DNA from 3 places in the Geobacillus sp. FSL K6-0789 genome. Region 2 is predicted to be linked to each of the others. Evidence: riboswitches for the same ligand, from Rfam matches in the RefSeq annotation. Region 2 holds a riboswitch; each other region holds the start of a gene.
What was found. Region 2 has a riboswitch for S-adenosylmethionine ahead of NSQ51_RS04325 (methionine biosynthesis PLP-dependent protein). Riboswitches for the same ligand answer to the same signal wherever they lie in the genome.
Positions count from the first base shown of each region.

Region 1 (12,584 bases), 430 kb from region 2:
GAAGCATCTCGGGGTCGAGCTGCATCGTCGCCTGGCCGACCATTTTCTCCGCCGTTTCGACGAACATTTCCACTTGCTTTACATCGTTGTATCCCGTATGTACGTCGGCATCGCGTCTGACCATATGAACACCCCCTTTTCTTTATTGTTTGCTGCTTGGTGAAATTTATGCCAATCAAATGAAAAAGGCATCCTGTGATGGTGCAGGATGCCTTTCTTTCCGCTCCCGTTCTCTCGTCTATGTCAACGAAGTCTTATAATTTGACAACGTTCGCTGCTTGCGGTCCGCGGTTTCCTTGTACGATTTCAAACGAAACTTCTTGGCCTTCTTCCAACGATTTGAACCCTTCACCTTGGATCGCCGTGAAGTGAACGAATACGTCCGAACCGCCTTCCACTTCGATGAAACCATAGCCTTTTTCGTTGTTAAACCATTTTACTTTACCACGTTGCATAATGCTGAATTCCTCCTAATACCTTTAGCCTGTTCGGCTAACCTCAAGATTTTTATCAAATAACAAAATATACTTCACAGCCATCCAAGATGCGTATTCATGTTGAATGCCTGAAATATATTCTGTTATATGATGACTTTACTATACACTACCGCGGGTGGCCGCGTCAAGCAAAAGAAAGGAAATTTCCGAAAAAAGTTGTTTGCCGGCCCGAAAAACAATGCGTTGAAAAGGAAAACGGGCCGCTGGGGAGAAAAAAGTCATGAGCGGGCAACAACGGCCATACATTGGAATAGGAACGACGAAAAGGGGGAGAAGCGGATGTACCGCGGAAAAATCGCGGGAAAAGAAGTGATCGTTCGATTGGGCAACCGGGTCAGCCTCCGCTATTTCAGCGACAATAAAATTTACCACATGGTTCTTTCGTACGGAGAGTCGGCGTTTCGCAAAGGGCAGGATATGTTTTGCATCTATAATGACCGCGTCGGCTTGATTGTCGCGGAAGTCGAGCAACAGGACGTCCCGGTCATTCGAATCGATTATATTATCGAAAACGAAAATGTGTACGAATAACCAATTGACAGCGGAAGGCGAATGCGGTAATCTCGAATGTAAGCGATAACAAAACAAGCCGCATTCGTCCTTGTTTCTCCCAGGGGCAGACGTGCCGCGCCAGCATCGTCTGTTTATTTTTTGGCTCGCGTTGAAACAAGCGGCTTCGTTTTTTCGTATGATGATATGACAAGAGAGACAAAGAGGTGACTACGGTGTTATTGCGCAAAATGATGTCAAGAGTCGGAGTCGGGTCGGCGCACGTCGACTTGATCTTAAATAAATCGTTATGGCGCCAGGGGGAAATGATTCAAGCGATCGTCCACATTTACGGCGGAACGGTGGAACAAAGGATCGAGCGGCTCGATGTGGAGCTCGTGCAAAAAACAATCGAAAACAGCAAGGAACTGGATGCCATTGTCGCCGTCATTCCGGCGGCCGGAGCGTTTTCGATCAAGCCGAGCGAGAAAAAGGAAATCCCGTTTTCCTACACGATTCCGGAAACCTTTCCGCCATCGCGCCCCGGCCGGTCGTACCGGTTCATCACCCGCCTTCATATCGAAGACGCGGTCGATACGCTCGACTTCGATTACGTGCAAATTTTGCCGAAAAAATATTTTGACAGCGTTTTCAAAAGATGATATGCTAAAAGCAAGTTAATACGTTGTGGTGGAGAAGCGGAGACCCACACATATTCCTCGTTGATGGGCGGGAAGTGTGTGGGTTTTTGCTTTTTCGCCCAACGGTTCACCCTCCGGAGGGGCTGGACAAACAGGAAATGGAAGAAGAAATCACGAAATGAAGAAAAGGGGGAAGAGAACAAATGTCGCCATTTTTAGGGGAGCTCATCGGCACGGCACTGCTCATCATTTTCGGCGCGGGTGTATGCGCCGGGGTCAACTTGAAAAAATCATACGCGGCCAACTCCGGCTGGATTGTTATTACGATGGGGTGGGGGTTGGCGGTGGCCGTGGCCGCATACGCTGTCGGCCAGTATAGCGGCGCCCATCTCAATCCAGCGCTGACAGTCGCGTTGGCGCTCGCCGGTGATTTTCCGTGGAAAGACGTGCCGGGCTATATTACGGCGCAAGTGCTTGGAGCCGTCATGGGAGCGGTCATTGTCTACCTCCACTATTGGCCGCATTGGAAAGAAACGGACGACCCGGGCGTCAAGCTTGGCGTGTTTGCGACAGGTCCGGCCGTGCCGAATGCGGCTGCCAACTTGCTTAGCGAGATCATCGGCACGTTTGTGTTGGTGTTGGCCATCTTGGCCATTGGCGCCAACCAGTTCGCCGATGGGCTTAATCCGTTTGTCGTTGGTTTTTTGATCGTGGCGATCGGCCTGTCGCTCGGCGGCACTACGGGATACGCCATTAATCCGGCCCGCGACTTTGGGCCTCGGTTGGCCCACTTTTTGCTGCCCATCCCAGGGAAAGGATCATCAAACTGGTCGTACGCATGGGTGCCGATCGTCGGACCGCTGCTTGGCGGCGCGCTAGGCAGTTTGGTGTATAAAGCTGTTTTCTTGGGAAAACCGTCAGGCGCATTATGGGGAGTGCTGGCGGCAACGGCAGCCGTTTTGGCGGCGGCGAAGATGACAAACGGAAAGACAGTGAGCGCCACAAGCCGCCGTTCTCTGTAGCTGGCATATGGGGATTGCAAGCTCATCAAGGAGAAGGGGGAAGAAGGTTATGAATCAATACATGTTAGCCATCGACCAAGGCACAACGAGCTCGCGCGCGATTTTGTTCAATCAAAAGGGCGAAATCGTCCATATGGCGCAAAAAGAGTTTACGCAATATTTTCCGCAGCCCGGCTGGGTTGAGCACAACGCCAATGAAATTTGGGGATCGGTGCTTGCGGTCATTGCCAGCGTCTTGTCCGAAGCGCAAGTGAAGCCGGAACAAGTGGCAGGGATCGGGATTACGAACCAGCGGGAGACGACGGTGGTGTGGGAGAAAGACACCGGCAACCCGATTTACAACGCCATCGTCTGGCAGTCGCGGCAGACGGCCGGCATTTGCGATGAACTGAAAGCGAAAGGGTATGACCCGCTATTCCGCAAAAAAACCGGCTTGCTTATTGACGCCTATTTTTCCGGGACAAAAGTGAAATGGATTTTGGATCATGTCGACGGAGCGCGCGAACGGGCGGAGCGCGGCGAATTGCTTTTCGGCACGATCGATACGTGGCTCATTTGGAAGCTGTCTGGCGGCCGCGTCCATGTAACCGATTACTCGAACGCGTCGCGCACATTAATGTTTAACATTCATACGCTCGAGTGGGATGACGAGCTGCTTGATATCCTAGGCGTACCGAAGGCGATGCTTCCTGAGGTTCGGCCGTCGTCGGAAGTGTACGCGAAAACCGCCCCTTATCACTTCTTTGGCGTCGAGGTGCCGATCGCGGGAGCCGCAGGCGACCAGCAGGCGGCCTTGTTCGGGCAGGCGTGCTTTACGGAAGGGATGGCGAAAAATACGTACGGCACCGGCTGCTTTATGCTCATGAACACCGGGGAAAAGGCGGTCGCGTCAAAACACGGGCTGCTCACGACGATCGCTTGGGGAATAGACGGCAAGGTCGAATACGCCCTTGAAGGCAGCATCTTCGTCGCCGGTTCGGCCATTCAATGGCTGCGCGACGGCTTGCGGATGATCAAAACGGCGGCGGACAGCGAAGCGTATGCCGAAAAAGTCGAGTCGACCGACGGGGTGTATGTCGTACCGGCGTTCATCGGGCTTGGCACGCCGTATTGGGACAGCGAGGTGCGCGGGGCGGTGTTTGGCCTCACGCGCGGCACAACGAAAGAGCATTTCATCCGGGCCACCTTGGAATCGCTTGCTTACCAGACAAAAGATGTGCTCGCCGTCATGGAAGCCGATTCCGGCATCTCGCTGACCACGTTGCGCGTTGACGGCGGGGCGGTGAAAAACAATTTCCTTATGCAATTCCAGAGCGATTTGCTTGCCGTTCCGGTCGAACGTCCGGTTGTGAATGAAACGACGGCCTTGGGTGCGGCGTATTTGGCCGGGCTGGCGGTCGGCTACTGGAACAGCCGAGATGACATCGCCGCCCAATGGCAACTCGAGCGCCGGTTTGAGCCGAAGATGGATGACGACAAGCGAACGATGCTCTACGATGGCTGGAAAAAAGCGGTGCGGGCGGCGATGGCGTTTAAATAACTATAGGGAACAAAGCAATAATCGATCGTAAATGGGCGGCCGCGGTCAAGCTGTGTCCTTTTCCACTTTTTTGTTCATTGCTTAGGCAGATGTTCCTTTCGTGGAGCATCTGCTTATTTATTGTCCAAAAAATAGTGGTTGAAACGAACAGACGAAATCATATCGTGCATTTTATCCCCTTATTCAAATGGGAAAATGGAGGGAACAAATAACAAGATCAAGCTGATGAAACGTCGGGGATACGGATACAGAAATATCCAGCGTTTTGCATGGCGGGTTCGGCTAGAAACAGCTAACATACTTTCATGACAGGTGCAAGTACAACTTTTGGTGATGAACCTTTCTATAAATATTGAATTTACGAAAAAAATGATAGAATACTAATTGAATTTACAAAAAAAAATGATAGAATATTATCTAACTAGTAATACTAACAAAAGGGAGAAGGACACATTGGCAAAGCAAACGTTATTGGAAATTGAGGAGCTGCGAGTCTCTTTCCGCATCGGTGATGACTATTATGCGGCGGTCGACGACGTTTCGCTGGCGATCGGAGAGAACGAAGTCGTCGCTCTCGTCGGGGAGTCGGGTTGCGGCAAAAGCGCACTCGCTTTGTCGATCATGGGTCTCCACCCGCCCGAAAAGACAAAAATTGAGGGGCGCCTGCACTTTAAAGGGACAAATTTGCTGTCGCTCTCCGTTGCCGAACTCAATCGCATCCGCGGCAAAGAAATCGGGATGATCTTTCAGGATCCGTTAACGGCGCTCAATCCACTCATGACGGTCGGCCGGCAGATCGAAGAAAGCATGGATTACCATCTGCGGCTGTCAGCAGCCGAAAAAAAGAAGCGAACGATCGTTTTGCTTCGCAAAGTCGGCATTCCGGAGCCGGAAAAGGTGTACCACCGTTATCCGCACGAGTTGTCCGGGGGGATGCGGCAGCGGGTCGTCATCGCGATCGCCATCGCCTGCGAGCCCGCCCTGCTCATCGCCGATGAACCGACAACGGCGCTTGATGTGACGATTCAGGCGCAGATCATAGGGCTGCTCAAAGAGTTGCAGCAGCAAATGAAAACGAGCATTATTTTAATCACGCATGATTTGGGGGTGGTGGCGGAAATGGCGGACCGTGTGGCGGTCATGTATGCTGGGGAAATCGTTGAGTTAGCGGACGTCGATACCATTTTTCACCGTCCGCTTCATCCATACACTCGCTCATTGTTGCAGTCGATCCCGTCTGCGCAGACGAAAAAGGAACGACTCCACGTCATCCAAGGGATCGTTCCGCCGCTGCATAAACTGCCGCGGCGCGGCTGCCGCTTCCAGCCGCGCATCAGCTGGATTGGGGCGGATAAGCACGAATCGGATCCGAAGTTGCGGGAAGTGGAGCCGGGGCACTGGGTGCGTTGCACATGTTACCAACATTTTTATTTTCCCGATGATCAAACGGTAGGTGGAATCGGCTATGGCGCTTCTTAACGTCAACCATTTGAAAGTATACTATCCGGTGCGCGGCGGTTTTTTTCGCCGGGTGGTCGACCATGTCCGCGCGGTGGACGATGTCAGTTTCACGCTGAACAAAGGGGAAACGTACGGGCTCGTCGGCGAGTCCGGCTGCGGCAAGACGACGACAGGGCGCACGATTATCGGTTTGATCCGCGCCACGGCCGGGGAAGTGCTGTTTGAAGGGACGGATTTGACAAAGCTTCGCCGCCGCGAGTTTCATCCGTATCGGAAAGACATCCAGATGATTTTCCAAGATCCGTATTCTTCGCTCAATCCGCGCAAACGTGTGCTCGACATTGTCGCCGAGCCGCTCCGCAATTTTGAACGCCTGTCCCCGCAAGAGGAGCGGCAGAAGGTGCAATACGTTTTAGAGCGGGTCGGCTTGAGCGCGGAGTCGATTTACAAATATCCGCATGAATTTTCCGGCGGACAGCGCCAACGCATCGGCATTGCGCGGGCGCTCACGCTCAATCCGAAGCTCATCATCGCCGATGAGCCGGTGTCGGCGCTTGATGTGTCGGTGCAGGCGCAAGTGTTGAATTTCATGAGAGAAATCCAGCAGGAGTACGGGCTGACGTATTTGTTCATCAGCCATGATTTAGGGATCATTCGGCATATGTGCGACCGCATCGGCATTATGTACCGCGGCCGGCTCGTGGAGGAAGGGACGAGCGAGGAGATTTTTACGAATCCTCAACATATTTATACGAAACGTCTGCTCTCCGCCATTCCGAACGCCGATCCGCGCGAACGCGGCCGGCAGGAGGCGCTTCGCCGCGAAGTGGAAAAAGAATATGAGCAGTCGTATTCCCGCTATTTTGATGAAAACGGCCGGGCTCACCCGCTCAAGCCGATTTCGCCGACGCACTCGGTGGCCATTCCGTAAAGAGGGGGAGACGGGAAGATGCTGAAATTTATTTTACGGCGAATCCTCATTATGATTCCGCAATTGTTTTTGCTGAGCGTCCTCATTTTCTTGCTGGCGAAGGCGATGCCGGGCGATGCGCTGACGGGGCAGCTGGCGGCCAACCCGAAAATGGATCCGCAGACGCTTGAGGAAATGCGGGAAAAACTTGGCTTGAATGATCCGGTACATATTCAATACATCCGTTGGGTGAAAAACATGCTGCAAGGGGATCTCGGCCTTTCCTATATCCACCAGCAGCCGGTCACTGATCTGCTGGCCGGACGGATCGGGAATACGGTGTTGCTGTCGGCGGCGATTTTAATTTTGACGTACCTGATTGCCATTCCGCTTGGCATCGTGTCGGGGCGATGGACAGATACATGGGCTGATAAGCTGATCGTCGGCTACAGCTATCTCGGGTTTGCCACGCCGATGTTCATTTTTGCTTTGATCATGCTGTTTATTTTCGGTTTTCACCTTGGCTGGTTTCCAACCGGCGGCAGCGTGGACGTTCAGGTCGAGGAAGGGACGCTCGCTTACTATTTAAGCAAATTGAACCATCTCATGCTTCCGGCGTTGTCGGGAGCGCTCATCAACACGGTCGTTACGCTTCAATATTTGCGCAGCGAAATCGTCGATACGAAAGTGAAAGATTTCGTGAAAACGGCGCGGGCGAAAGGCGTGCCGGAGCGGCACATCTATTGGCGCCATATTTTGCGCAATTCGTTTTTGCCGATCGCGGCGTTTTTAGGGTATGAGATCACCGGGCTTGTCGGCGGTTCCGTGTTTTTGGAGTCGATCTACAGCTATCCGGGGCTTGGCCAGCTGTTTTCGCAGTCGATTATGCAGCGGGATTACAGCGTCGTGACGGCGCTCGTCATGATTTCCGGCCTGGCGACGCTGGTGGGCACGCTGTTGTCGGACATCATTTTGAGTGCGGTCGACCCGCGCATCCAGATTGAGTAGGGAAGGAGGAAGACAGCTGACATGAAAGCGGAAATCAGCGGCCCAACGCCGGCCGGAGCGAACATCGAGAAAAGCCCTTCCGCCTTTTCGATCATGTGGCGGGAGGTGGTTCGGGATCGGCTCGCGCTTGGTTCGCTCATCATTTTAGGAATCCTTTTGTCGATCGTCTATGGCGTGTCGCTCTTTTTGGATCAAGAGGAAATCGTGAAAGTGGATTTTCTTTCCATCTATTCTCCGCCGTCAGCGGAACACTGGCTTGGCACAGACTACGGAGGGCGCGACGTGTTTGGCCAGCTCATCATCGGCGCCCGCAATTCGTTTACGATCGGGCTGGCCATTACGCTCATCACTGGGGCGATCGGCCTCATTGTCGGATTGGTGGCCGGCTATTTCGGCGGCTGGATTGACAATGTCATTATGCGCATCATCGATTTTATTCTCGTTCTGCCGTTTTTGATGCTCGTTATTGTTTTTGTCGCCATTGTGCCTAAATATAATGTATTGACGTTCATTTTGATCATGAGCGCGTTTTTGTGGACGGGCAAAGCCCGGCTGATCCGCGCCAAAACGCTGACCGAGCGCGAGCTGGATTATGTCAGCGCGTCAAAAACGCTCGGCACGCCAGATTGGAAAATCATTATTTTTCAAATTTTGCCCAACCTCAGCTCGATCATTATCGTCAATTTGACGTTAAATTTGGCGGGCAACATCGGCATCGAGTCCGGGCTCACGTATCTTGGCTTCGGGCTGCCGGAGAGCACGCCGAGCTTAGGGACGTTGGTCAGCTATGCGACCAACCCGGATGTTTTGCAAAACAAATGGTGGGTTTGGTTGCCTGCGTCATTGCTTATTTTAGTGATGATGCTGTGCATAAATTTCATCGGCCAAGCGCTGAAACGTGCGGCTGATGCAAGACAACGACTAGGATAAGGGGGAAGAAAATGTGAAGAGAAAATGGCTGGCGGCTCTCGCCGCGCTCTTGCTCGTGCTCGCCGGGTGCACGGGCAAATCCGACACAACGAGCGGAAAGGGCAACAATAACGAAAAACCGGCGGCTCAGAAGGAAGACATCAGCAAATTCCCGATGACGGTGAAAAACGACGGGAAAATCATCGATGGCGGCGTGTTGAAATACGGCCTTGTGTCCGATACGCCGTTTGAAGGGATGCTCAGCTCTGCATTCTACACCGGAGCGCCCGACGCAGAGATTTTGCAATTTTTTGACGAGTCGCTTTTCCGGACGAACGGTGACTATGAAATTACAAATGATGGGGCTGCCACGTATGAGTTGTCGGATGATAAAAAGACGATGACAATCCATATTAAAGACAATGTGAATTGGCATGACGGCCAGCCGGTGACCGCTGAAGACTTGGAGTATGCGTATTTGGTCATCGGCCATAAAGATTACACCGGCGTCCGCTATGGCGATGCGCTCATCCAAGGGATCGTCGGGATGGAAGAATATCACAGCGGCAAAGCGGATAAAATTTCCGGCATTAAAGTCATCGACAAAAAGACGTTGACGATCACATGGAAACAGGCCAATCCGTCGGTGTTGACTGGCATTTGGGCGTATCCGCTGCCGAAGCATTACTTGAAAGACATTCCGATCAAAGACTTGGCGAAATCGGATAAAATCCGGAAAAAACCGATCGGGTTCGGTCCGTTTAAAGTGAAGAAAATCGTTCCGGGCGAGTCGGTAGAGTTTGTTCGCAATGATGACTACTGGGCTGGCAAACCGAACTTGGAAGGCGTCATTTTGAAAGTCGTCAGCCCGCAAGTCGTCCTGCAAGCGCTGAAAAAAGGCGAAATTGACGTCGCTGGGTTCCCGACTGACCAATATTTGAACGCGAAAGGGACGAAAAACATTCAGTTTATCGGTAGAGTGGGTTTGTCGTACAGCTATATCGGCTTTAAACTCGGCCATTGGGATGCGAAAAAGCAGGAAAACGTAATGGACAATCCGAAATTCCAAAACAAAAAACTGCGCCAAGCCATGGCGTACGCCATCAACAACCAAGAGGTGGCCGACCGCCTGTATCATGGTTTGCGCTTCCCGGCGAACACGCTCATTCCGCCGTCGTTCCCGGGCTATCATGACAGTTCCATCAAAGGGTATACGTACAATCCGGAAAAAGCGAAACAATTGCTGGATGAAGCGGGATATAAAGATGTGGATGGCGATGGCCTCCGCGAAGATCCAAACGGCAAAAAATTCAAGATCAACTTCTTGGCGATGAGCGGTGGGGACATCGCTGAACCGCTGGCCAAATTTTATATGCAATGCTGGAAAGATGTGGGTCTCGATGTTCAGCTTGTAGACGGACGCTTGGCGGAGTTCAACTCCTTCTACGATATGGTCGAAAAAGACGATCCGAAAGTGGATGTCTACGCCGCCGCTTGGTCAACTGGAACGGACGTCGACCCGTACGGATTGTACGGCCGCAACGCCATGTTCAACTACTCGCGTTGGGTGAACGAGAAAAATGATGAGCTGCTGGAAAAAGGCCATTCCGAGCAGGCGTTTGACAAGGAGTATCGCCGGAAAATTTACAGTGAATGGCAACAGCTGATGAACGAAGAAGTTCCGGTCATCCCGACGTTGTATGGTTTGTCCATTTATGCCGTCAACAACCGCGTCGCCAACTTTACGGTTGACCCGAGCTCGAAACTGACGTGGAAAGATGTCGGCGTCACGTCCGAGCAACCGGAAGTCGAACAATGACGATTGTTGCCTTTGATGATGTACGATAAGATAGAAGATAAATTGCATACGTCTTATCAAGAGTGGGCGAGAGAACGGGCTTGATGACCCCACAGCAACCTGCCGCAGGCAAGGTGCTAACACCCGCAAAGCGGTTTCGCTTTGGATGATAAGAACGGCTCATGACCCCTTTCGCCTCATTCCGAGGCGAAGGGGGTTTTTGTCGATGGGAGGTGAAGGAGAAACAGTGGAGGAGGCGGTTTCGCTCCGTGCTTGCATGGCCGCTCATCTCCCTGCCGCAGCGTTCTCCGTTTGTGTCATGCGCTGTGTGCAGGCGGAGCTCATCCGGTTTGACTCTAAGGCGGCGGCTGACAAGCATCTTGGCACAAATCCGCCGGTTTATGAAAACATACGGCCTTGACCGCGGCGGAACCGAGCGGGAGTATATGCGCATTTTTCAAGACATTTTGTACAATCCCGTCTTGTATCGCATCGTTCAAGAATTGATTTTATTTTTATATCGGTTGTTCCACTTGCCAGGCACCGCCTTTTTCTTAATGACAAAAGCCGTCGATGCCCGCCGTTTGATCGACGCCGTCGCTTCCTTTGTCGGCAGCTACTCCATTGGGTTATTGATCACTAATAAAGTGTTCAAAGAAGGCAAATATACCGTGAAAGAAGCGGCGATCATCGCTACCGGCTTTTCCACTGTATCCGTGACATGTGAAGAAGTTGGGATTAAGTTAATAGTAACTGAAGAGTCTTATACAAGCGGAACATCATTTTTAGACGGAGAAGCTCCAACCAAAGAAAATTATAATAAAAACAGAAGAATTAAAAGAGGTTTATTTAAATCCAATAAAGGGATTTTAATAAATGCAGACGTGAATGGAGCTTATCAAATAATTAAAAAAGTATCTCCAAATGCTTTTAACAAAAGCTATGGAGTAGAGGCTGTGGTGTTACAGCCATCTAAGATATCCGTATCTTAGTAAAGAGTAATGTTTTTTATTACCTGAATCCGTGATAAAAACGCGTTCAAACTGCTGAGAAAGCTTGATAAATCAACAAATATCACACTTTTTGCTTTTCACTCAATAAGTGAACATCCGAAACTGGGCTAAACCCTTGATATGATTACGTTTTCCGGTGCTTTTGATGAGCTGCTGTCACGGATTCAGGTATTATATTTCTTTAATATTTTTTACCATTTTTAACATTACTCATAACATGGGAGAACTTGCGCGATGGCTTCATCATGATGATGGGCATTTTGCCGTCCATTATGTCAGTCGGACTGATCGGGCTGTTGCTCGCTGAATATACGCCGGTGTTTGACTGGTTGGGTTACCTGTTCTACCCATTCACCCTTCTGTTGCAAATCCCTGAACCGCTGTTGGCTGCGATTTTCGGGTTCGCCGCCATTCCATCAACCCGATTGAGAAGTTTCAGCGCCATGAAAGCCTGTCCATCTTCCAGACAGGCTTTCACGTCGTTTCCCGCTGCTGCTTTAACAAATCGCGAATTTCTGTCAATAGCTCCTCCTCTTTCGTCAGCGTCGGTGCGGTTTCCTTCACCTCTTCCTGCTTTTTCACCCGTTCATACAGCGTGTTGATCAATTTCACAAACAGGAAAATCGAAAACGCGATGATCAAAAAATCGACGACTGTTTGGATAAACGCCCCATATTTCACTTCCGCTTTGCCGACTTTCCAAGACAAATCGCTGAAATTGATGCCGCCTAGAATCAGCCCGACAAGCGGCATGATGATGTCATTGACGAGCGAGGAAACGATTTTGCCAAACGCCCCGCCGATGATCACCCCAACGGCTAAATCGATGACATTGCCGCGGACGGCGAATTTTTTAAACTCGTTCCACATGGTCATCTCCTTCCGAAGAAAATGTTCGTCTGCTATTATACCCGACCGGCCGCAACATTGAAACTTTTTAGCTTAAATCGTAGCAAATCAATTGGTTTTTATATATTATAGAATACGTTCATCAACCAAAACAAAAGGGGGAACGCATCGTGGAAGTGACCGCACAACAACGAGACGTTCGCGCGAAACAAGCAGCGAACGCCCCGAAACATCCGACTGCGTGGATTATTGCGGTCTCCATCCTCATATTGATCGGTGGCACGTTGTTCTTATATAGCCGTGTTTCCTGGCAACAGGCGCTTTTGTATGTGCTGGGAGCGTTTGGTGGATTTGTATTGTACCAGGCGCATTTTGGCTTTACATCCGCCTGGCGAAAGTTTATTCTATACCGCCAAGGGAAGGCATTCGGGCACAGATGATCATGAT
Region 1 covers NZ_CP151966.1:1,243,638-1,256,221, forward strand. Annotated here, with positions in the region: gene NSQ51_RS06515 (DUF2564 family protein) at 1-124, opposite strand, end outside; gene cspD (cold-shock protein CspD) at 255-455, opposite strand; gene NSQ51_RS06525 (hypothetical protein) at 777-1,028, shown strand; gene NSQ51_RS06530 (sporulation protein) at 1,223-1,648, shown strand; gene NSQ51_RS06535 (MIP/aquaporin family protein) at 1,831-2,649, shown strand; gene glpK (glycerol kinase GlpK) at 2,699-4,189, shown strand; partial or broken gene NSQ51_RS06545 (transposase) at 4,328-4,498, shown strand; gene NSQ51_RS06550 (ABC transporter ATP-binding protein) at 4,643-5,668, shown strand; gene NSQ51_RS06555 (ATP-binding cassette domain-containing protein) at 5,655-6,581, shown strand; gene opp4B (oligopeptide ABC transporter permease) at 6,600-7,568, shown strand; gene NSQ51_RS06565 (ABC transporter permease) at 7,590-8,498, shown strand; gene opp4A (oligopeptide ABC transporter substrate-binding protein) at 8,512-10,296, shown strand; SAM riboswitch class I at 10,347-10,451, shown strand; partial or broken gene NSQ51_RS06575 (AraC family transcriptional regulator) at 10,632-10,808, shown strand; partial or broken gene NSQ51_RS06580 (YjiH family protein) at 10,863-10,997, shown strand; partial or broken gene NSQ51_RS06585 (YjiH family protein) at 11,513-11,680, shown strand; gene mscL (large conductance mechanosensitive channel protein MscL) at 11,763-12,158, opposite strand; gene NSQ51_RS06595 (hypothetical protein) at 12,308-12,577, shown strand; partial or broken gene NSQ51_RS06600 (YeeE/YedE thiosulfate transporter family protein) at 12,583-12,584, shown strand, end outside.
Region 1: it holds a riboswitch for S-adenosylmethionine, as region 2 does, so the genes downstream of both, NSQ51_RS06575 (AraC family transcriptional regulator) here and NSQ51_RS04325 (methionine biosynthesis PLP-dependent protein) in region 2, are expected to answer to the same signal.

Region 2 (10,058 bases):
CCCGTCGCCCACAATGTGTATACCGATGAATTTGCCTATTTACTTCGCGGATTTAATCATATGATCGACGCTGTGCATCGACGCGACCGAACGAACAAAGAACTGCTCAACCGTTTCATCACTGTCCTGACAGCGGCGCTTGACGCCCGCGATCCTTATACAGCTGGGCACTCGCTGCGCGTGGCCCGTTACGCACTCGCGATTGGGGAAAAGCTTTCCCTTCCGAATGAACAGCTTGATGCCTTGTATCGTTCCGCTCTACTGCATGATATCGGAAAGATCGGCGTTCCCGATGCCATTTTGCGTGAACTACCCACCACCTACGCTTCGCTTAGAGGTGGGGGCTTCAAGCGACTTGTGTGTGTTCGCTGAACGGTAAGCCACACACAAGAACCCTTTACGCTTCCCTTCGTTCCGAAGGTGTCCGTTCTAGCCATATTCTATCCTATTCGTTGGCTAACGCCAACCGACATTCATCTCCCACTTTCACTGGTGCTGGCGCACCTTCACGTTTAGAAGTAGGAGACTTCTTTCGGAGGGAAGTTAAAAGAGGAGCGGCTGTTGTCAACCTCAGCGGCATCTTGACCCGCCCGCCGAGCTGTGAAGGCTTGGCGGGCTGATGGCTATGGCGTTGAAACTGACGGCCGCTCCTGAACAAACGACAACGCCTGCTCAAAATCGGCGATCAAATCGTTGACATCCTCAAGCCCGACGCTCAGCCGCAACAAGCCGTCGGTAATGCCGCGCCGGAGCCTCTCTTCTTTTGGCATCGCCGCATGCGACATTTTCGCTGGGTGCGATAAAATTGACTCGACCGCCCCAAGGCTGACAGCAAACACCGGCAAGCGGACGTTTCGGACGAACGTCCGAGCCGCTTCTTCATCGGCTAAACGGAACGACAGCACAGCGCCAAACCCGGCCGCCTGATGGCGCTGGATGTCATGGCCTGGGTGGTGCGAAAGCCCTGGATAATACACATCTTCCACTTTCGGATGGCGCGCCAAATACTCAGCGATGGCCAGGGCGGATTCGGACGACTGCTTCAGCCGAACGTGGAGCGTTTTTAATCCCCGCAGCACAAGCCACGCATCTTGGACGCCAAGAACGGCACCAAACGCGTTTTGCAGTTTGTACAGCTCTTTTCCCAACTCTTCATCTTTCACCACGGCCAATCCGGCGACGACGTCGCTATGGCCGGCTAAAAATTTCGTGGCGCTGTGAAGGACAATATCGACGCCAAGGTCAAGCGGCCGCTGCAACGCCGGCGTCATGAACGTATTATCCAAGAATGTCAAACAGCCATGCGCCTTCGCCAACTTGACGACGCCTTGAATATCGGTCACTTTTAACAGCGGATTGGACGGCGTTTCCATATAAATGACTTTCGTGTTCGGACGAATGTTTTCCGCTACTGTGTTTAAATCTGTCATATCGACAAACGTATGCTCGATGCCAAAGCGGGTCAACACTTCCGTGATCATCCGGTACGTGCCGCCGTAGACGTCTTCGGTCACGAGGACGTGGTCGCCTCGGGACAAGAGCAAAAACGCCGTCGAAATGGCCGCCATGCCAGAAGCGAAGGCGAATCCGCGCGTTCCGCCTTCTAACGCCGCGATCGTTTCCTCAAGCGCCTCGCGCGTCGGGTTGCCGGAGCGGCTGTAGTCGTATTTGCCGAACGTGGCGAAATCGAACTGATGGAACGTGGAGGCGTGCTGGATCGGCACGCTCATCGCTCCCGTGTGGCGATCGACTTTCCATTCATTATGGAGCAGTTTCGTTGAAAACGACCATTCCCGTTCCATCGCTTACACCTCTTTCATGTGTTTGAACGCTTGCGCCAAGTCGGCGATTAAATCATCCGCATGTTCGATGCCGACCGAGAAGCGGAGCAGCCGGTTGCAAATACCGTTTTGGATGCGGATTTCCTCAGGAATGTCCGCATGCGTCTGCGTCGCTGGGTACGTAATAAAGCTTTCGACTCCGCCCAGGCTTTCCGCGAATGTAATGAGGCGCAAGCTTTTTAAAAACCCGTTCACCCACTTTTCATCGGCAATCCGGAACGACAGCATCCCGCCTCTCCCCGGATACAGCACATCAGTGACATCTTCATGTTCGCGCAAAAAGGCGCTGATGCGCTTGGCGTTTTCTTCATGCTGGCGCATCCTTAGCGCCAGCGTTTTCATCCCGCGAATCAACAGCCACGAATCAAACGGCGACAACACCGCGCCGATGGCGTTCTGATACTCGGTCAGGCGTTGACAGAGCTCCTCGCCCTTGGCGACGACAAGGCCAGCCAACACGTCGTTATGGCCGCCTAAATATTTCGTGGCGCTGTGGATGACAATATCGGCGCCTTGTTCGATTGGGCGTTGGAGCACCGGCGTGTAAAACGTGTTATCGACGATCAGCAGCAGCCCATGCCGTTTGGCGAATTCGGAGACGGCGCGGATATCGGTCTCATGCATAAGCGGGTTCGTCGGTGTTTCCAGGAAAATCGCTTTCGTTTTTTCGGTGATACACGCTTCCACCGCAGCGAGATCAGCAAAATCGACGTAATGAAAGCCGAGACCGTACTTGCGCCAGCCGCGCTCAAACAGGCGGTACGTCCCGCCGTAAAGGTCGGCCGATACGAGAAACTCGTCTCCGCTCTCAAACAAGGCGAGCACTGTCTGAATGGCGGCCATGCCGGAGCTGAACGCATAGCCTTGGTCGCCGCCTTCCAGTCTCGCGATCGCTTCTTCGACGATTTTGCGCGTCGGGTTGCCGGTGCGGATATAGTCAAACCCGGTCGACTCCCCGATGCCGGCATGACGGTAGGCGGTGGAAAAATAAACTGGCGGGTTGACCGTCCCCGTCACCGTTTCGCTCCGGTTGCCAATTTGCGCTAACAACGTTTCTAGTTTATCCACCTCATCTCTCTCCTTCTGTTGAAAATTCCATCATGGATCAACGGCCAACCACTTAACGCCCAACGAAGCGCCGCTGTTGGTCAAGCAGCAGCCGAGGGCCTTGATCCTCGACGCCTCTCGGTTGAGGGAGCGGCCGCTTGAGTAAATAAAAAAAGTCTTCTAAGAAGAAGACTTTTCCATACGAACATGGTCATGCTTCTTCTTATCTGCCGAATTGAATGCTCAATTCGCTGGATTTAGCACCTGGCCGTCGGGCGGCTGGTTGCTGAAGCTTCATTGGGCCAGTTCCCTCCGCTTCTCTTGATAAGAACCGCTGCGTATTTAATTTTGTTAATTGTTAATTTATTAAAAAATGTAACGCATTCCGGTCATTTTTGCAAGTCATTTTTTTTGCCGGCACCAATGTTCGGCAAGTTCACGAAAAATTCGAGCCCTTCGTTAACATCTTTTTGCCTAAATATGTTACAATAACAAGTGAACTTGCGCTTTCATGGAGGATGATCATGGCGACAGCATCAGGAACGATGCGCGATTATACGCTTTACAGCAGGGAGCTGCAAGAAGAAATCGGGTTGCTTGTCTACTTGCCAAGCGATTTTTCTCCGTTGCATAAATATTCTTTATTAATCGCGCAAGACGGCAAGGATTATTTTATGTACGGAAAAATCAAAACCGTGATCGAGACACTCATGGACGAAGGAACGATCGACCGAACGATCGTTGTCGGCATCCCGTACCGGAACGTCAGCGACCGCTACGAGAAATACCACCCGGCCGGTCGAAAAAACGAAGCCTATATCCGCTTTTTGGCCCATGAGCTCGCGCCGTTTTTGGATCGCGAGCTGCCGACATATCAAATGGGCAAAGGACGAGCGCTGATTGGCGATTCGCTGGGAGGAACCGTGTCGCTTCTAGCCGGTCTGTTGTATCCGCATACATTTGGAAAAATCGCCATGCAGTCTCCTTACATTGACGACTCAGTGCTCGAACGCATCCGCGCGTTCCGCGCCCCGTCGCTTCTTTCCCTTTACCATTCCGTCGGCGCAGAAGAAACGGCGGTCAAAACGACGGACGGCCATGTACGCGATTTTATCACCCCGAACCGGGCCGCACGGGACTTATTGATCGAAAAGCGGTTTCCCTACACGTACCATGAATTTGCCGGCGGGCATGCATGGACGTATTGGCAGCCGGATGTGCCCCGGGCGGTATCGGCCATTTTGTCGCTGTAAATAACGGCAAACGAACCATCTGAAGGAGGGAAAGCGGAATGAAGTACGTCATTGTCATTTTTCCGCCAAAGCGGATTCAAGACTTCGCCAACTCGTACCGGAAGCGGTACGACAGCCATTACGCCCTCATCCCGCCGCACATTACATTAAAATACCCGTTTGAGGCGGATGAGGAGCAAATCAAAGAAATGACGAAAGAGCTGCGCCGCATCGCAGCGGAAACGGAGCCAATTCCGATCAAAGTGACGAAATTCAGCTCGTTTTACCCGACAAGCCACATCATTTATTTGAAAGTCGAGCCAAACGAAGTGCTGGAACGGTTGCACGAGCAGCTGCACAGCGGCTTGTTTGCCGGGGAGCCGGAATTCGTGTTCGTGCCGCACATTACAATTGGCCGCGATTTGCCGAATGCGGAATACGCTGACGTCTACAGCCAACTGCGGCTGCAAAACGTCCATTTTGAAGAGACGGTCGACCGGTTCCACCTTCTTTACCAGCTCGAGAACGGATCATGGACTGTCTATGAAACCTTTATCGTTGGAGGAAAGGAAACGGGAGAATGAACGTCGCCATTGGAACAACGGAAGACCGCGCGTTGTATGAAGACGCGTTGCGCGTCCGTCGGATTGTATTCATCGAAGAGCAAAACGTGCCGGAAGAAGAAGAAATCGATGCATTTGAACATGAATCGTTCCATCTCGTCCTATACGATGGCGAACAAGCAGTCGCAGCCGGCCGGTTTCGCCTGGTCGATGAAGGGGTTGGCAAAGCGGAGCGCATCTGCGTTTTGCCGGCTTACCGCGGCCGCGGCGTCGGCCGGATGGTGATGGAGGCGTTGGAGCAGCTTGCGAAAACAAAAGGGGCGAAAACGGCGAAACTGAACGCCCAGACGCACGCAGAACCGTTTTACCAAAAGCTCGGCTATACGACCGTCTCCGGCGTCTTTATGGACGCCGGCATCCCACATGTCACGATGGTGAAATCACTCGAATGATGGCCATAGAACAGCCTCGTCTACACTGATCCAAGGCTTGGGATCATCGAACATCGTTTCGCTCTCCTGAGCCAAGCAGAGCAAAAGGGAGCTGTGCGCACGCAAGCTCCCTTTTGCTTACTTTTTGTTGTTCAACATATTGGCGATCGTGTTCAAATCAATTTGTTTGCCGTTATGGACGATCGCCTTGACGATTTGGTCCTCAAGTTCTTTTGGCACTTTCCGGTTGGCAATTTGCGCCACCCGCTTCACCACTTGGCGCACCGTTTTTTCATCGCTGAAATTGGCGTTTTGCAGCGAGTTGGCGAGCTCAAAAACGTCTTTCATATTGACACCTGTTTTCTGTTCGATGTTTTTAAAAAATTGCTGATCCATCGTTCTGCCTCCTTCTCCCTGCTATATCGTATGATGCTCCCGCCTCGGCGTGCATCAAATTAGGGAAAGAAAAATACGAGCCGCTCCGTGGCGCCGAAACGGCCCGTATCCCATTCGCTTTTTCCGTTAGGCGACAAATGCCGCGCCGACAATAATCAACAAAATGAACAACACGACAATCAGCACAAAGCCACCGCCATAGCCACCGCCATAGCCACCGCCATAGCCGTAGCCGTAAGGATAACCATAACCGCAGAAGCCCATTATAATGTTCACCTCCTTCTCCGTTTACTGTATCGTATTCACCGGCTTAGCGGAGCGTATGGGCGCAAAGGCCATTTTGTCATCCAAATCGGCGGAACAGCTCGGCAAATTCCCGCTCCTTCTTCGCAAACCATTGCTCGATGTAGTCCAAGTTGCCTTGTACACTTTTTAAAAATCCATTGTTCAATTTTTCGATTTCTTGCAGCTGTTTGTTAAAGTCCTTTCCCCATTGTTCAAACAGGCGGATGAACGTTTCATGCCCTTCTTTGCGCGACGCAACCCAATTTTCGAGCGCTTTTTCCAACTCTTTGCTCACACTTTCCCCTCCTTTCTTACTGTTGTATGCAAAAACGACTGCCCGAGGTGAAGGCGTCCCCGTTCTTTTTTTGCCTTGCCATATGGTAAAGTAAAGATGAACGGCAACATGAAAGGGAGGGAACGAATGTGAGACAAATTGAAACAGTTGAGCAATTCGAGGCGGCCATTTCCGGCGATAAGCCAGCGATTATGAAGTTTTACACAACTTGGTGTCCAGACTGCGTGCGCCTGAACATGTTCATCGATGACATCATCCGCGATTACGGGCAGTACGACTGGTTCGAAATCGACCGAGATCAGTTTCCAGATATTAGTGATAAGTACCAAGTGCTTGGCATTCCAAGTCTTCTTGTGTTCCGAAACGGGGAAAAAATCGCCCATCTGCATAGCGCTGATGCGAAAACGCCGGAAGAAGTGCGCGCCTTTTTGCAGTCCCTGCCGGAGTAAGACGGGGCGGCATCCTTGCCTCGCCAGAGAAGAAGGGCAACAAAAAGAGGCTGTCCGAGAAGGAAGCTTTCCTTCTCGGACAGCCATGCGAATGAACAGACAGCTCCTTATGGATCGCTGATTGTGGAAACGGAAGCCGTCAATATTCAGTTTCGTCGTAGTCTTTCGGCTGGCGCATCAGCTGCGGGCTGTCAAACATGAATTCAATCGAAATTTCCTCATCGGTCGTCCGCGTCCGCTCGGAGCGGTCGTTTGGTTTCAATTGGACTTGAATTTCCTCATCCGTCGTTTTTATCCGTTTGTCTTCCATCGTCTTTTACTCCTGTGTCATCAGTTTCGTAAGAGCGGTTCGACTTTTTGCACAAGCTCTGCCATTTTTGCGGCGTTTCGTTCATACAGCGCCTTCGCCTCTTCGGAATTCGTCTGCAACGCATACAGCTCCAGATCAGCCTGCATTTTTTTCATCGCGGCCAAGAGCAGCTTTTTCTCCTGCGGCTCGGCAATTTGGATCTTATCATCGTACAAATCGATCGTCAGCTGTCCGTATGAATCGACTTGGGCGTGAAACACATTTTCAATCGCCACTCCTTGTTTGTCAAGCTGTTCCTTCAGCCAGCCGCGGCTAAGCCCCATCGTAGCGAGTGGCTCATCCAAAATCATGCCGTCCATAATGACCGTTTGCGGCTCTTTTTCCCGCGGTGGGTTTGGGAACACATCTCCGACGGTGAGGGGCTGCTTTTCCCGCTTCAGCAACACGTTCAAGTCGCCGTTTGGCTCAAGCACCGCAAACTCGACGTCGGCGACGCGGAACACATCTTTTTTGCGCAGCTGTTCGAGCAGCTCGTCAACCGTATATTTCTCCCGTTTCAAGTTTTCCTCTAAAATTTTGCCGTTTTTAATAAAAACCGTGGAATTGCCCTCGACAAAATCGCGAAATTTCTTGTTGCGCAGCGAGAGACGAGCGACAGCCACTGGAAACAGCGACCAAATCAAAATGCTGGTGATGCCTTCTTGCAACGAAATTCCTAAATCGACCGACATCGTTCCAGCAATATCGCCGACGGTAATGCCGACGATGTATTCAAAAAACGACAATTTTGATAATTGCTTTTTGCCGAGAATGCGGGTGATCACAAACAACCCGATTAAAATGCAAATCGAACGAATGGCGGTTTCTAACCATATAGGCATCGATCATGCTCCTTACTTTCCGTGATATTGCGGCTCCTCGAACTCGAGCCGGCCGATCCGGTCTTTGATGTCCGCGATGATCTCCTCTGTCGCAAGCATCGCTTCATGAAACGTCCGCTGCGCCGTTTCATCCTGGGAAGTGAGCGCCAGCTGTTGCAGCCCAGCGTGAATGCCTTTTAAGCTCGCCAACGTTTGTTTCACCTGCGAAGCAACGGTCATGGAAGATCCCTCCTATCCTTTCGGGCGGAACAAGAGCGCCCCGATAAACCCAAAGACGATCGCCGCGGAGATGCCGGCGCTCGTCACTTCAAACATGCCGGTCAATACGCCGATAATGCCGTGTTTTTCCGCCTCTTGCATCGCGCCGTGAACGAGCGCGTTTCCAAAGCTCGTAATCGGAATCGTCGCCCCGGCGCCGGCAAAATTAATGAGCGGCTCATACAAACCGAATCCATCCAAAATCGCCCCGACGACGACGAGAATCGTCAACGTATGCGCAGGTGTCAGTTTAAACACATCCATCAAAATTTGCCCGATCACGCAAATCAGCCCGCCGACGACAAACGCCCAAAAAAACATGGCCAACACGCTACGCCTCACCTCCGTACTCGATCGCCACCGCATGGGCAATGCACGGGATCGTTTCGTTTTGCTGAAACGACAATGGCGATAACAGCGCCCCTGTCGCCACCGCCAAAATGCGCTTCAGTTCGCCGCGGCGCATCCGTTTGATGAGATGCCCGTAAACGACGACAGCGGAACAAGCCGCCCCGCTCGCTCCGGATAAAACCGGCTGTCCGTCACGGTAAATGAGAAGTCCGCAATCTTGGTAGCGCTCTTCATCGATGTCAATGCCGTGCTGACGCAGCAAGTCAAGGGAGACTTGGCGTCCGATTCGCCCTAGATCGCCGGTGACGATCAAATCGTAATACGATGCATCGATTTGCATGTCGCGCAAATGCGCCTCAATCGTATCGACCGCCGCCGGCGCCATCGCTCCACCCATGTTGAACGGGTCGGCAAGCCCCATATCCACAACGCGGCCGATCGTCGCTGCCGTCACGCGCGGCCCGTCCCCTTTCGGGCTGACGATCGCCACGCCAGCTCCCGTTACCGTCCACTGCGCTGTCGGCGGCTTTTGCCCGCCGTATTCGGTTGGATAGCGGAACTGCTTTTCGACAGCGGTGTTATGGCTTGACGCACCGGTTAAGATATAGTCTGCCCCGCCATAGTTGGTAATAAAAGCGCTGAGCGCAAGCCCTTCCATGGAGGTTGAGCAGGCGCCAAAAATGCCAAGGTACGGCATGCCGAGCGTTCGGGCGGCAAAACTTGTCGGCGTCATCTGGTTGATCAAATCGCCGGCGATGAGAAACTGCACGTTTTCCTTCTCTAATCCGGCCTTTTCCATCGCCTGAAACGCTGCTTCTTCCATGAGCACGCGGTGCGCCTTCTCGTACGACTCCTCTCCGAGCCATAAATCTTCGTGAAGAAGATCAAAGTCTTCCGCGAGGCGGCCGTTCGCCTCAAACGGCCCGCCGACCGCCGCTGTTGCGATGATTGCCGGCTTGTTCGCAAACACCCATGTGCGGTGCCCTTTCAGCATTACAATCCCCCCCACTGGGTCGCAATCGTTTTGACAAGAGCGATAACAAAGGCGGAAAACGTACCGAACAAGATGACCGATCCGGCGAGCTTGAACATGTTCGATCCGACGCCTAACACAAATCCTTCCGTCCGGTGCTCAATCGCCGCCGAGATGACGGCGTTGCCAAACCCTGTCACCGGCACGGCGCTTCCCGCCCCAGCGAATTGGGCGATCCGGTCATAAACGCCAAACCCAGTTAAAATCATCGACAAAAAGACCATCGTCGCCACCGTCGGATTGCCTGCCGTTTGCTCGGTGAAATCAAAGAAGTACATATAGAAATAAGAGATCGCCTGCCCGATCGTGCAAATGATTCCGCCAACGAGAAACGCGCAAACACAGTTTCGAACAATAGGACGCTTCGTTTCCCGCTCTTTTTCGAATAAATGATATTCCTGCTGAACCGGGGTCAGCTTTTTCCGTTTTTCATTCGCCATAATGACACCTCTTATGTTTGCTCTTTGCTTAGCTTTTCAATGCGCTTGATTTCCCGATTGACTTTTCGTTCATCCCAGCGTCGATTGTCCATGTTGGCTTTTAATTCCTTCGTCTTCCAAAAAATTTTCAAATCGCTCGAGGAAACAACATCATAGCCAGGAAACAGGTCGCGCAGTTTTTGGTCAATGTCTTTCTCAATTTGTTTTCGACTCCACCGCTTCATATGGGGAATTTGATAAGCAATG
Region 2 covers NZ_CP151966.1:811,362-821,419, reverse strand. Annotated here, with positions in the region: gene NSQ51_RS04335 (HD domain-containing protein) at 1-372, shown strand, start outside; gene metC (cystathionine beta-lyase) at 624-1,802, opposite strand; gene NSQ51_RS04325 (methionine biosynthesis PLP-dependent protein) at 1,806-2,909, opposite strand; SAM riboswitch class I at 3,109-3,219, opposite strand; gene NSQ51_RS04320 (alpha/beta hydrolase-fold protein) at 3,413-4,141, shown strand; gene NSQ51_RS04315 (YjcG family protein) at 4,180-4,704, shown strand; gene NSQ51_RS04310 (GNAT family N-acetyltransferase) at 4,701-5,135, shown strand; gene NSQ51_RS04305 (stage VI sporulation protein F) at 5,253-5,510, opposite strand; gene NSQ51_RS04300 (YjcZ family sporulation protein) at 5,637-5,774, opposite strand; gene NSQ51_RS04295 (hypothetical protein) at 5,854-6,090, opposite strand; gene NSQ51_RS04290 (thioredoxin family protein) at 6,219-6,539, shown strand; gene NSQ51_RS04285 (hypothetical protein) at 6,679-6,849, opposite strand; gene NSQ51_RS04280 (DUF421 domain-containing protein) at 6,870-7,730, opposite strand; gene NSQ51_RS04275 (DUF1657 domain-containing protein) at 7,743-7,949, opposite strand; gene spoVAE (stage V sporulation protein AE) at 7,962-8,318, opposite strand; gene spoVAD (stage V sporulation protein AD) at 8,320-9,333, opposite strand; gene spoVAC (stage V sporulation protein AC) at 9,333-9,812, opposite strand; gene NSQ51_RS04255 (YhcN/YlaJ family sporulation lipoprotein) at 9,824-10,058, opposite strand, start outside.

Region 3 (9,217 bases), 1.5 Mb from region 2:
TCCTGTGACATTGAGCGCCATGCCGACAAGCAGCCACCAAAGAGCACGGGGCATCGGTCATCATCCTTTTCGTCTGCTATTTCGACTCCCAAACTAATTGTATGTGGGAAAGCGAAAAAAAGCAATCAAAAAAAGAGGGCGGCATGGCGCCCTCACAGACAGCGGCGCGTCACCCGTTCCGCTGCTTGGAGCGGGCCGGCTGGCCACCTGTTTGTTCATACTGTTTTTTCGCCAGTTTCACCGGATCAAAGTCTTGGCCGAGTTCCAAATCGTTATTGTTGTGACCGTTGCGCGTTTTTTGCTCCGGGTTCGTTTGTTTCAGACGTCGCTTCATTCCTTGTTCCTCCTTGTGTTCGCCATCAAGCAGACAGCCGCCCTGCGGTTGCTTTCCGTTTCACCGGTCAGGCAACATCCGCTTGTTATGCACCAGGACCTTCGATAGCGGCCATCGTGCAAAGCTCTTGTTTCATCGGTCAAGCAAAATCATCTCGTTTTGCAGCTGCTCAAGCTGAAGCCGCATCCGATGCAGCTGTTCCCGCTGCTGGGCGTTGCAACTTCGCGCCAAGTGAGCCAAATCGTTGACTGTCTGCTCAAGCATTTGCTGGGCGTTTGTGTATTCCGTGATGTTGTAGTGCTCTTGCTTTTGCGCTTCCGTATATTGTTCTTTCGCAAAGCGGATGACGTCTTCGCACCGCTGCAAAAATTCTTCCACCGATTGTCTTGTCGCCATGCGCTCACCTCTTTTCATGATGTTCCCTCATCTTTACTATGCGCCGACGCTTTCATCTGTATCACGTCAATGATTGGCAACAGTCGCTTTTTGCCGCCATCCGTGGTACAATGCAAGGATGATGCCATTTCAGCACAAGGAGAGAACGGCCGTGACAAACGCAATCCCATTTCCATATGCCGCCGACGGAAAACGGTATCACACATGGAACTGCCATTTGCGGCAAACGTTCGGCCAAAACGTGTTCAAAGTCGCCCTTGACGGCAGGTTTGACTGCCCGAACCGCGACGGAACGGTGACGTATGGCGACTGCACGTTTTGCAGCGCCGCCAGATCGGGCGATTTTGGCCCGATGTGGAGCGTCAACAAATGGGAAGGGCTAAACGCCATTGACGCTGAACTCAAGCGGCGGGACAGCTTTCAAGGAAAGCGGCGCGAACAGGGGGTGGCAAACGCATGGCCATCATGAATATTTTGCCGTTTGCCCGCTTTTTGCTTGATCAAGCAGTCAACGAAGGCGACATCGCCGTCGATGCGACAGTTGGCAACGGCCATGACACCGTCTTTTTAGCCGAGCTCGTCGGGGAGCGCGGGCATGTGTTTGGTTTTGATATTCAAGCCGAAGCGATCGCGGCGGCCAGAGCCCGCCTCGCCGAACACGGGCTGGACGGGCGGGTGACGCTGTTTCAGACAAGCCATAGCCTGCTGCTCGAAACGCTCCCCGACTCCGTTCACGGACGCATCGCCGGCGCCGTGTTCAACCTCGGCTATTTGCCGGGCGGCAATAAGCAAATCGCCACCCAGCCGGAATCGACGATTCAAGCGGTCGAGCAGCTTCTTTCCATCCTAAAGCCGGGCGGCATCATCGTTCTTGTCGTCTACCACGGCCATCCGGAGGGAAAGCGCGAACGCGACGCGCTCCTTGATTACGTCCGCTTTCTTGATCAACGGCGCGTCCATGCCTTGAAATACGAATTCATCAATCGGCAAAACAACCCGCCGTTTTTGATCGCACTCGAGAATCGGGCGGATGGGAGCGCCTGATTCCGTCCGATCCGCCGACGAACCACTGCTCTCGCCAGTACAAGCAAACGGCTGCCCTTACGAAAAGGACAGCCGTTTTTGTTGCTCCTGCCAAAAGCGGTACGCTTTTCCGTTCCAATAAAAAAACATCGACGCCGCCCCGCCGGCGCGGACGAGCCGGCGCGCCAGCCGGTGCAGACCGCGTTGCTTTTTCACCTTGGCATCCGACAAATACAACCCAAGAAGCCCTCGGTGAATAAGGCGGTGAAACTGGCTGTGCGGAAGGGCGCCGACATGGCGGTCGGCCTCTTCGATGAAATGGCAAAGCCGCTCAAGCATCACCGTTTCATTCGGATAGTAAAAGCAAAAATTCAAATCGCCGCCGGCTCGATCTTCCTCTTGATCGATCAAATAGTCGAGCAAAATGTGCAGCCCTTGAATGTATGGAAAATAACCGTCGCGCACTTGTCTCGCCATCTCCGGCGGCAGCGATTCGCCAAACGCATAGGCGACGAGGCAGAAAATACCGAGCGTCGAACCGGAGCAGGCGGAAAACTCATACCACTCCATCGGCGGCAAGGCGTCTTTGTATTGCGCGAACCATTTCTCCAGCCGCGGCACCCGCTCGCTCGCTTCGACATGTTTATGCACTTGCAAGTCGCAATAATATCCGGCCAATTCATGCAAAAATGGGGCGATCGTCTCATAATGGCGCACCGTCTCGAGCACCTCTTGGCACGTGCGGACAAGCGCCGGCAAATAGCCGCCGTCTTCCTGTTCGCGGCGATGTCGGTAATAGTTCGACGGCTCGGCGCCGATTGTCAACGCGTCCGGCATCGAATCGTGCAAGGCGCGAAAGTCGAGCGGATCGAGCGAGGTGCTGCGGTCGCACAAATTATCCAAATAATCGCTGATCGTCTGGTAAGCCACGATAAAGCGGATGCAATCCTCCATGTTTTCTCCGGCCAAAAGCGCCAAAATGGAGCCGCCTTCGCAATGGAACGTTTTCGACGCGATGCTCGCCAAGGCCTGGCGCCGAAGCTCCGGGTCGGGAATGCGCTCGGCCTGGCGCCGCCAATAGGCAAGCTCGCGGTGGACAAGCGGAAGCACGTCACGATACACCATTTTCATCAAGGCGATGGGGTTTTTCGGAATGTTCAATCGGTTCACCTCAGGTGCAAACACCATGGTCTCGTCTCCTAGCATTTCCATCTTATCGGCAACCAAAATTGTTTCGCGTCTGAACAGCTTGCGATCTCGTCTTCCAGTATTGCCATCAATGCGGCCGGGGCAAATCATAAAAGGGTTGGCGACGGAATGAAAAAGCCGCTCAACAACGGTTCTTCTCACGTTGAGAAGCTTTGTGAAATCGGATCTTCTTCCCCGATCCCAACCACTCATCGGGCGAAACGAAACGTTTTTCACCAATCCCGATTAGGCGCGCTCGCTTTCGTTGGCGATTTGGACGCAGCGTTGTACAATACATGGTGAACGATCGATTTTGCAACAGAAAGGAACGAACGCCCATGATTTACCCATACAAAGGCAAAACGCCGCAAATTGCCGCCTCCGCCTTTATCGCCGACTATGTGACGATCACCGGCGATGTCGTGATCGGCGAAGAGACAAGCATTTGGTTCAATACCGTCATTCGCGGCGATGTGGCACCAACGGTGATTGGCAACCGGGTCAATATTCAAGATAACTCAATTTTGCATCAAAGTCCAAACAATCCGCTTATCATTGAGGACGGGGTGACGGTCGGCCATCAAGTCATTTTGCACAGCGCCATCGTTCGCAAAAACGCGCTCATCGGCATGGGCTCAATCATTTTGGACCGCGCGGAAATCGGGGAAGGCGCGTTTATCGGCGCCGGCAGTTTAGTGCCGCCGGGCAAAAAAATTCCACCCAACACGCTCGCCCTCGGCCGACCGGCGAAAGTCGTCCGCGAACTGACGGAAGACGATATCCGCGAAATGGAGCGCATCCGCCGCGAATATGTCGAGAAAGGGCAGTATTACAAAGCGCTGCAGCAACAGCGGACATCGTGCGCCGACAAAAAAGAGCTACCGTGATCAGGCAGCTCTTTTTCTTTCATCACTTGTCCGCCAGCGCCAGCGCTTGTTCTCTCAGCGTCGTCGCTTTATCAGTGCGCTCCCACGGCAAGTCGATGTCCGTACGCCCAAAATGGCCGTAAGCAGCCGTCTGTTTGTAAATCGGGCGGCGCAGGTCAAGCATTTTGATGATGCCCGCCGGGCGGAGATCGAAGTTGCTGCGCACGACCTCAATCAAAATGTCTTCCGACACTTTGCCGGTGCCGAACGTATCAATGGAAATCGATACCGGACGGGCGACGCCGATCGCGTAGGCGAGCTGCACTTCGCATTTGTCGGCCAGTCCTGCCGCGACGATGTTTTTCGCGACATAGCGGGCCGCATACGCTGCCGAGCGGTCGACTTTCGTCGGATCTTTGCCCGAGAACGCGCCACCGCCGTGGCGGGCGTAGCCGCCGTACGTATCGACGATGATTTTGCGCCCCGTCAACCCAGCATCCCCTTGCGGACCGCCGATGACAAACCGTCCTGTCGGGTTGATGAAATAGTTCGTGTTCTCATCAAGCAGCTCCGCGGGCACGACCGGCTTGATGACCTGCTCTTTAATGTCGCGCTCGATTTGCTCTTGCGTAATTTCCGGATGGTGCTGCGCGGAAACGACGATCGTATCGACGCGCACCGGTTTGCCGTTTTCATCGTATTCGATCGTCACTTGCGTTTTCCCGTCCGGCCGCAAGTACGGCAAGACGTCCGTTTTACGCACTTCCGCCAATCGGCGCGCCAAGCGGTGCGCAAGCGAAATCGGCAGCGGCATCAATTCTTCCGTCTCATTGCAGGCGAACCCAAACATCAATCCTTGGTCGCCGGCGCCGATCGCTTCAATTTCCTCATCAGTCATCTGACCTTCGCGCGCCTCGAGCGCCCGATCCACCCCCATCGCAATGTCCGGCGATTGTTCGTCAATCGACGTCAGCACCGCGCACGTATCAGCGTCAAATCCGTATTTGGCGCGCGTGTAGCCGATCTCCCGGATCGTATCGCGGACGATGCGCGGAATGTCCACGTATGTTGATGTCGTGATTTCCCCGCTCACGAGCACCAGCCCGGTCGTGACGCTCGTTTCGCAGGCGACGCGGGCGTTTGGATCTTTTTCCAAAATCGCATCCAAAATGGCGTCAGAAATTTGGTCGCAAATTTTATCCGGATGTCCTTCCGTCACAGACTCTGAAGTAAACAAGCGGCGTTTGGCTGACATTCGGTTTGTTTCCTCCTCTTGGCATAATGTGGCGACACGGAACTCATTTCCCTTTTTCCCTTCGCAATATAAAAAACCTTTCCTGTAACGGCTGAGGAAAGGTCATGGCAATCGTATTGCTTCCTTTCACTCTTATCGTTCAAGGACTGCGCCTTGCCACAGGTTAGCACCATTTCACACATGTCCAGTTGTGACGGTTGCTGGGCTTCATCGGGCCTGTCCCTCCACCGGCTCGGGATAAGAGTATCCGTTCAATGACTTATCTTATCGCAACGGAATCGGCAAAGTCAACTATCAAAATTCATTTTTTATCATTTCCAGCCGCGAAAATTCTTTCCTCAAGGAAATCGACACATTGGGCAAAATAAAGTTTGAAAAACCCACACAATTAGTATGGACTATTAATAAAAATGTGTTATACTATTTTCAAGAGTGATTACAAAAAGAAGGCGGGTTTTGAATATGGGGATCGCAAACATGACGAATAAGCTTGATTTATTGCTACAAAAACCGTACGTACATCACCAATTGTCCGTCGCCGAGCTCGTCGAGAAAGTCCTGCAACGGAACGAAGGACGGCTGACCCACACCGGAGCCGTCGCGGTGACAACCGGCAAGTACACGGGGCGGTCGCCGAAAGACAAATACATCGTCGAAGAACCGTCCACGAAGCAAACGATCGACTGGGGAACGGTCAACCAGCCGATGTCTCCGGAAACGTTTGAGAAACTGTACGACAAAGTGCTCGATTATTTAATGAAACAAGATGAACTGTTCGTCTTTAAAGGCTTTGCCGGCGCCGATCCGAAATACCGGCTGCCGATTCAAGTCGTCAACGAATTCGCCTGGCACAACTTGTTCGTCCATCAGCTGTTCGTCCGCCCGAGCGCCGAGGAGCTCGCCGCGCACGAGCCGCAATTCACCGTCATTTGCGCGCCGAACTTTAAAGCCGACCCGAAGGTGGACGGGACGCGCTCGGAAGCGTTCATCATCATCTCGTTTGAACGGCGCACCGTGTTGATCGGCGGCACCGAGTATGCCGGCGAAATGAAAAAATCGATTTTCTCGGTCATGAACTATGTGCTGCCGGAACAAGGCATCCTGCCGATGCACTGCTCGGCCAACGTCGGGCAGGAAGGCGATGTCGCCCTCTTTTTCGGCTTGTCGGGAACGGGAAAAACGACGCTCTCGACCGACCCGAACCGCCGCTTGATCGGCGATGACGAACACGGTTGGTCAAGCCGCGGCATTTTCAACATCGAAGGCGGCTGCTATGCGAAATGCATCAACCTATCGCGCGAGAAAGAGCCGCAAATTTTTGACGCCATCGGCTTCGGCGCGGTGCTCGAAAACGTCGTTCTCGATGACGCGACGCGGGTGCCGAATTACGACGACGGCACGCTGACGGAAAACACACGCGCCGCCTACCCGCTTCAGGCGATCCAAAACATCATCGACCCGAGCGTCGCCGGCCATCCGTCCACGATCGTGTTTTTGACAGCCGATGCGTTCGGCGTCCTGCCGCCGATCAGCAAGCTGACGCGCGAACAGGCGATGTACCATTTCTTAAGCGGCTACACAAGCAAGCTCGCCGGCACCGAACGCGGCGTCACCGAACCGGAAGCAACGTTCTCAACGTGCTTCGGCGCACCGTTTTTGCCGCGCCCGGCCGTTGAGTACGCGGAAATGCTCGGGCAAAAAATCGCCGAACACAACGTCCGCGTCTTTTTGGTCAACACCGGCTGGACAGGGGGGCCGTACGGCGTCGGAAGCCGCATGAAGCTCGCCTACACCCGGGCGATGGTGCAAGCCGCCGTCGAAGGGGAGCTCGACAACGTCGAAACGGTGCAAGACCCGATTTTCGGCCTCGCCATCCCGACCCGCGTCCCGGGCGTGCCGGATGACGTCCTGCAGCCGCAAAACACATGGGCCGACAAACAAGCATACGAACAAAAAGCAAAAGAGCTAGCGCAAAAATTCCGCGCCAACTTCCAAAAATTCGCCCACATCGATCCGTCCATCGAAAAACTCGGCGGACCGCTCGTGTAACAAGAACCCAGCCGGACAGGGAGCCGTTCCCTGTCCGGCTGTTTTTTCGAACGCATAAAATGATTGTCGTCGATCCCCCGGGATTTTTGTACGATTGGAGGTCGACGACAATGCGAAGGCGGGTTTACTTCTTCAGCTGTTCAATCTTTTCCGCCGGCAGCCCGGTCAGCTCGTGGATCGTGTCGACATCGTACCCTTTCGCCAACATTTTCTTCGCGATGTCGATTTTCCCTTCCTCAATCCCTTTTTGGCGCCCTTGCTTCATCCCTTGTTTGACTCCTTGTTGAATTCCCTTTTCCATTCCCCGCTGTTCGTACGAGACGATGAGCTCCATCACTTGCTTCGCTTCCTTCGTCTCCATTTGGCTCACCTCGTTTCGCAGTTGGATTTCCTCCGCTTCGGACAACCGCAAATACGTTTCAAAAAACCCAAACAACAGCCGCTGCTTCGCCTCATCGAGCTCAAGGCGGACTAGCATGCGCAAAAACTCCTTTTTCACTTCCACCTTCTCGCTTTCATTATACCCCATTTTGCTTAACAAGGCGGCGGCAACCGGATTGTCACGGCGGATGTACTCGCGCCACGGCAGTTTGCGCAGTTCCACCGTCAGAAAGCGGAAGTCGAGAACGGTCAAAAACGGAAACTGGACGACCAATGAGGAAGGTTCATCGTGGTGTTCATCATAGCTGAAGATGGCGATCGGAAGAATGCGGCGGCGGTATTTTTGAAACAAGCGGCTGAAGTAGAGGAACATTCGCTCGGGGAAGGTCCGCTGTGCGTAGCTTTGGTGTTCGACATGGACGATGATGAGCCCTTCCTCCCCCTTCATCTTCGTTTCGACCAACAAGTCGACGCGATGCTTCTCTCCGGCCGTCACGTCGGTAAACAGTTCTTCTGTGAGGAAAGAAAGGTGGCGAACGTCGATGTGCTCGTACACGTTGGGAAAGAAAAGAAGCAAAAACTCTTCGAAAAACGTCGACAGCAGCTCTTTGAACAACCGGTCGTGATCGATTCGCGGTTTGGCCACGTTTCCCCTCCTTGCGGCATCGAATTCATCGTATGATATTCGCTCTCCGCGGCCAAACTCCTTCTCCTCCCCCCTACTTTTTTTATGGTATGATCAAACGTCGCACAGGAAATCCTCAAGCAAAGGCTATTTTTATGCTTGTCTGAACCGGCCTGACGCCACAAGTTAACTATAGACGGAAAAAACTTGAGCCAAGAGCGCAAACCGTTCTTCCGTTTGCGCTCCTGTCCGATGAACCCGTTCAGCTCTCATTCAGCCGCTTCATGGTGTGCAGCCTCGTTCAATTCGTCGAATACAGGCTGACGAGCTCATACGTCACCGTCGTCCGACTGTCTTCCCATTCGAGCTTTCTCACGACCGCGACGCCGCTCGCTTCGCTTTGCACCGTCCGGCGCACTTCAAGCGGCACGTCAAGCGGATACAAGCGGTAGCCTTCTTTTTTCAACACAAACACATTTCCTTGAACGCGCTGTTCCTTTCCTTTTGTCACAATGACCGTCTGCAGCTCCATCGGCATGCCCATATGATTCCAACCTCCTTGGCACCCCATCGATTCGTTGGCGGCCGCGCCGCCACCCGAGCGGCGCACGCAGCCGCCCCTCTAGTTGTATCGTATCACATCGTCGGCTGTTGTTTCATCCATTCCGTGAGCCTTTGCACCGTCTCGCGATTGGCTTGCGGCGGAAAATAGTGGGTGAACTCAGGGAAGTACCAAGCCGTGACCGGTTTGCCGAGCTGCTTCAGCCGCCGTTCCAGCCGCCAGGCGTGCTCAATCGAGACGTTCTCATCGCGCTCGCCGTGGATGATGAGCACCGGGGCCTTGAGCCGTTCCAGATGATAGAGCGGCGTGCGGTGCCGGTAGCGCTCCGGGCATTTGTTCGGCGTCCCGCCGATGACGCGCTTCATCATCCGCCGCAAGTCAGGCCGCTCCCAATACGTAAGCTCCATATCCGCCACCCCTCCCCAGACCGCGGTATTGTCAAAAGTTTATCCTCCACACTCACGGTTTTCCCTTGAGTTTCAACGGTTGGAAGAAAAAAAGCTTGCCACCCCCGTTGTTTTCGGCCATCATTGAGGTA
Region 3 covers NZ_CP151966.1:2,474,882-2,484,098, forward strand. Annotated here, with positions in the region: gene NSQ51_RS13045 (MFS transporter) at 1-54, opposite strand, end outside; gene NSQ51_RS13050 (hypothetical protein) at 170-334, opposite strand; gene NSQ51_RS13055 (YtzC family protein) at 467-730, opposite strand; partial or broken gene NSQ51_RS13060 (hypothetical protein) at 852-1,076, shown strand; gene NSQ51_RS13065 (class I SAM-dependent methyltransferase) at 1,187-1,774, shown strand; gene NSQ51_RS13070 (tetraprenyl-beta-curcumene synthase family protein) at 1,832-2,941, opposite strand; gene NSQ51_RS13075 (gamma carbonic anhydrase family protein) at 3,280-3,828, shown strand; gene metK (methionine adenosyltransferase) at 3,851-5,062, opposite strand; SAM riboswitch class I at 5,192-5,306, opposite strand; gene pckA (phosphoenolpyruvate carboxykinase (ATP)) at 5,525-7,111, shown strand; gene NSQ51_RS13090 (Rpn family recombination-promoting nuclease/putative transposase) at 7,236-8,138, opposite strand; gene NSQ51_RS13095 (DUF2584 domain-containing protein) at 8,419-8,661, opposite strand; partial or broken gene NSQ51_RS13100 (prolyl oligopeptidase family serine peptidase) at 8,754-9,110, opposite strand.
Region 3: it holds a riboswitch for S-adenosylmethionine, as region 2 does, so the genes downstream of both, metK (methionine adenosyltransferase) here and NSQ51_RS04325 (methionine biosynthesis PLP-dependent protein) in region 2, are expected to answer to the same signal.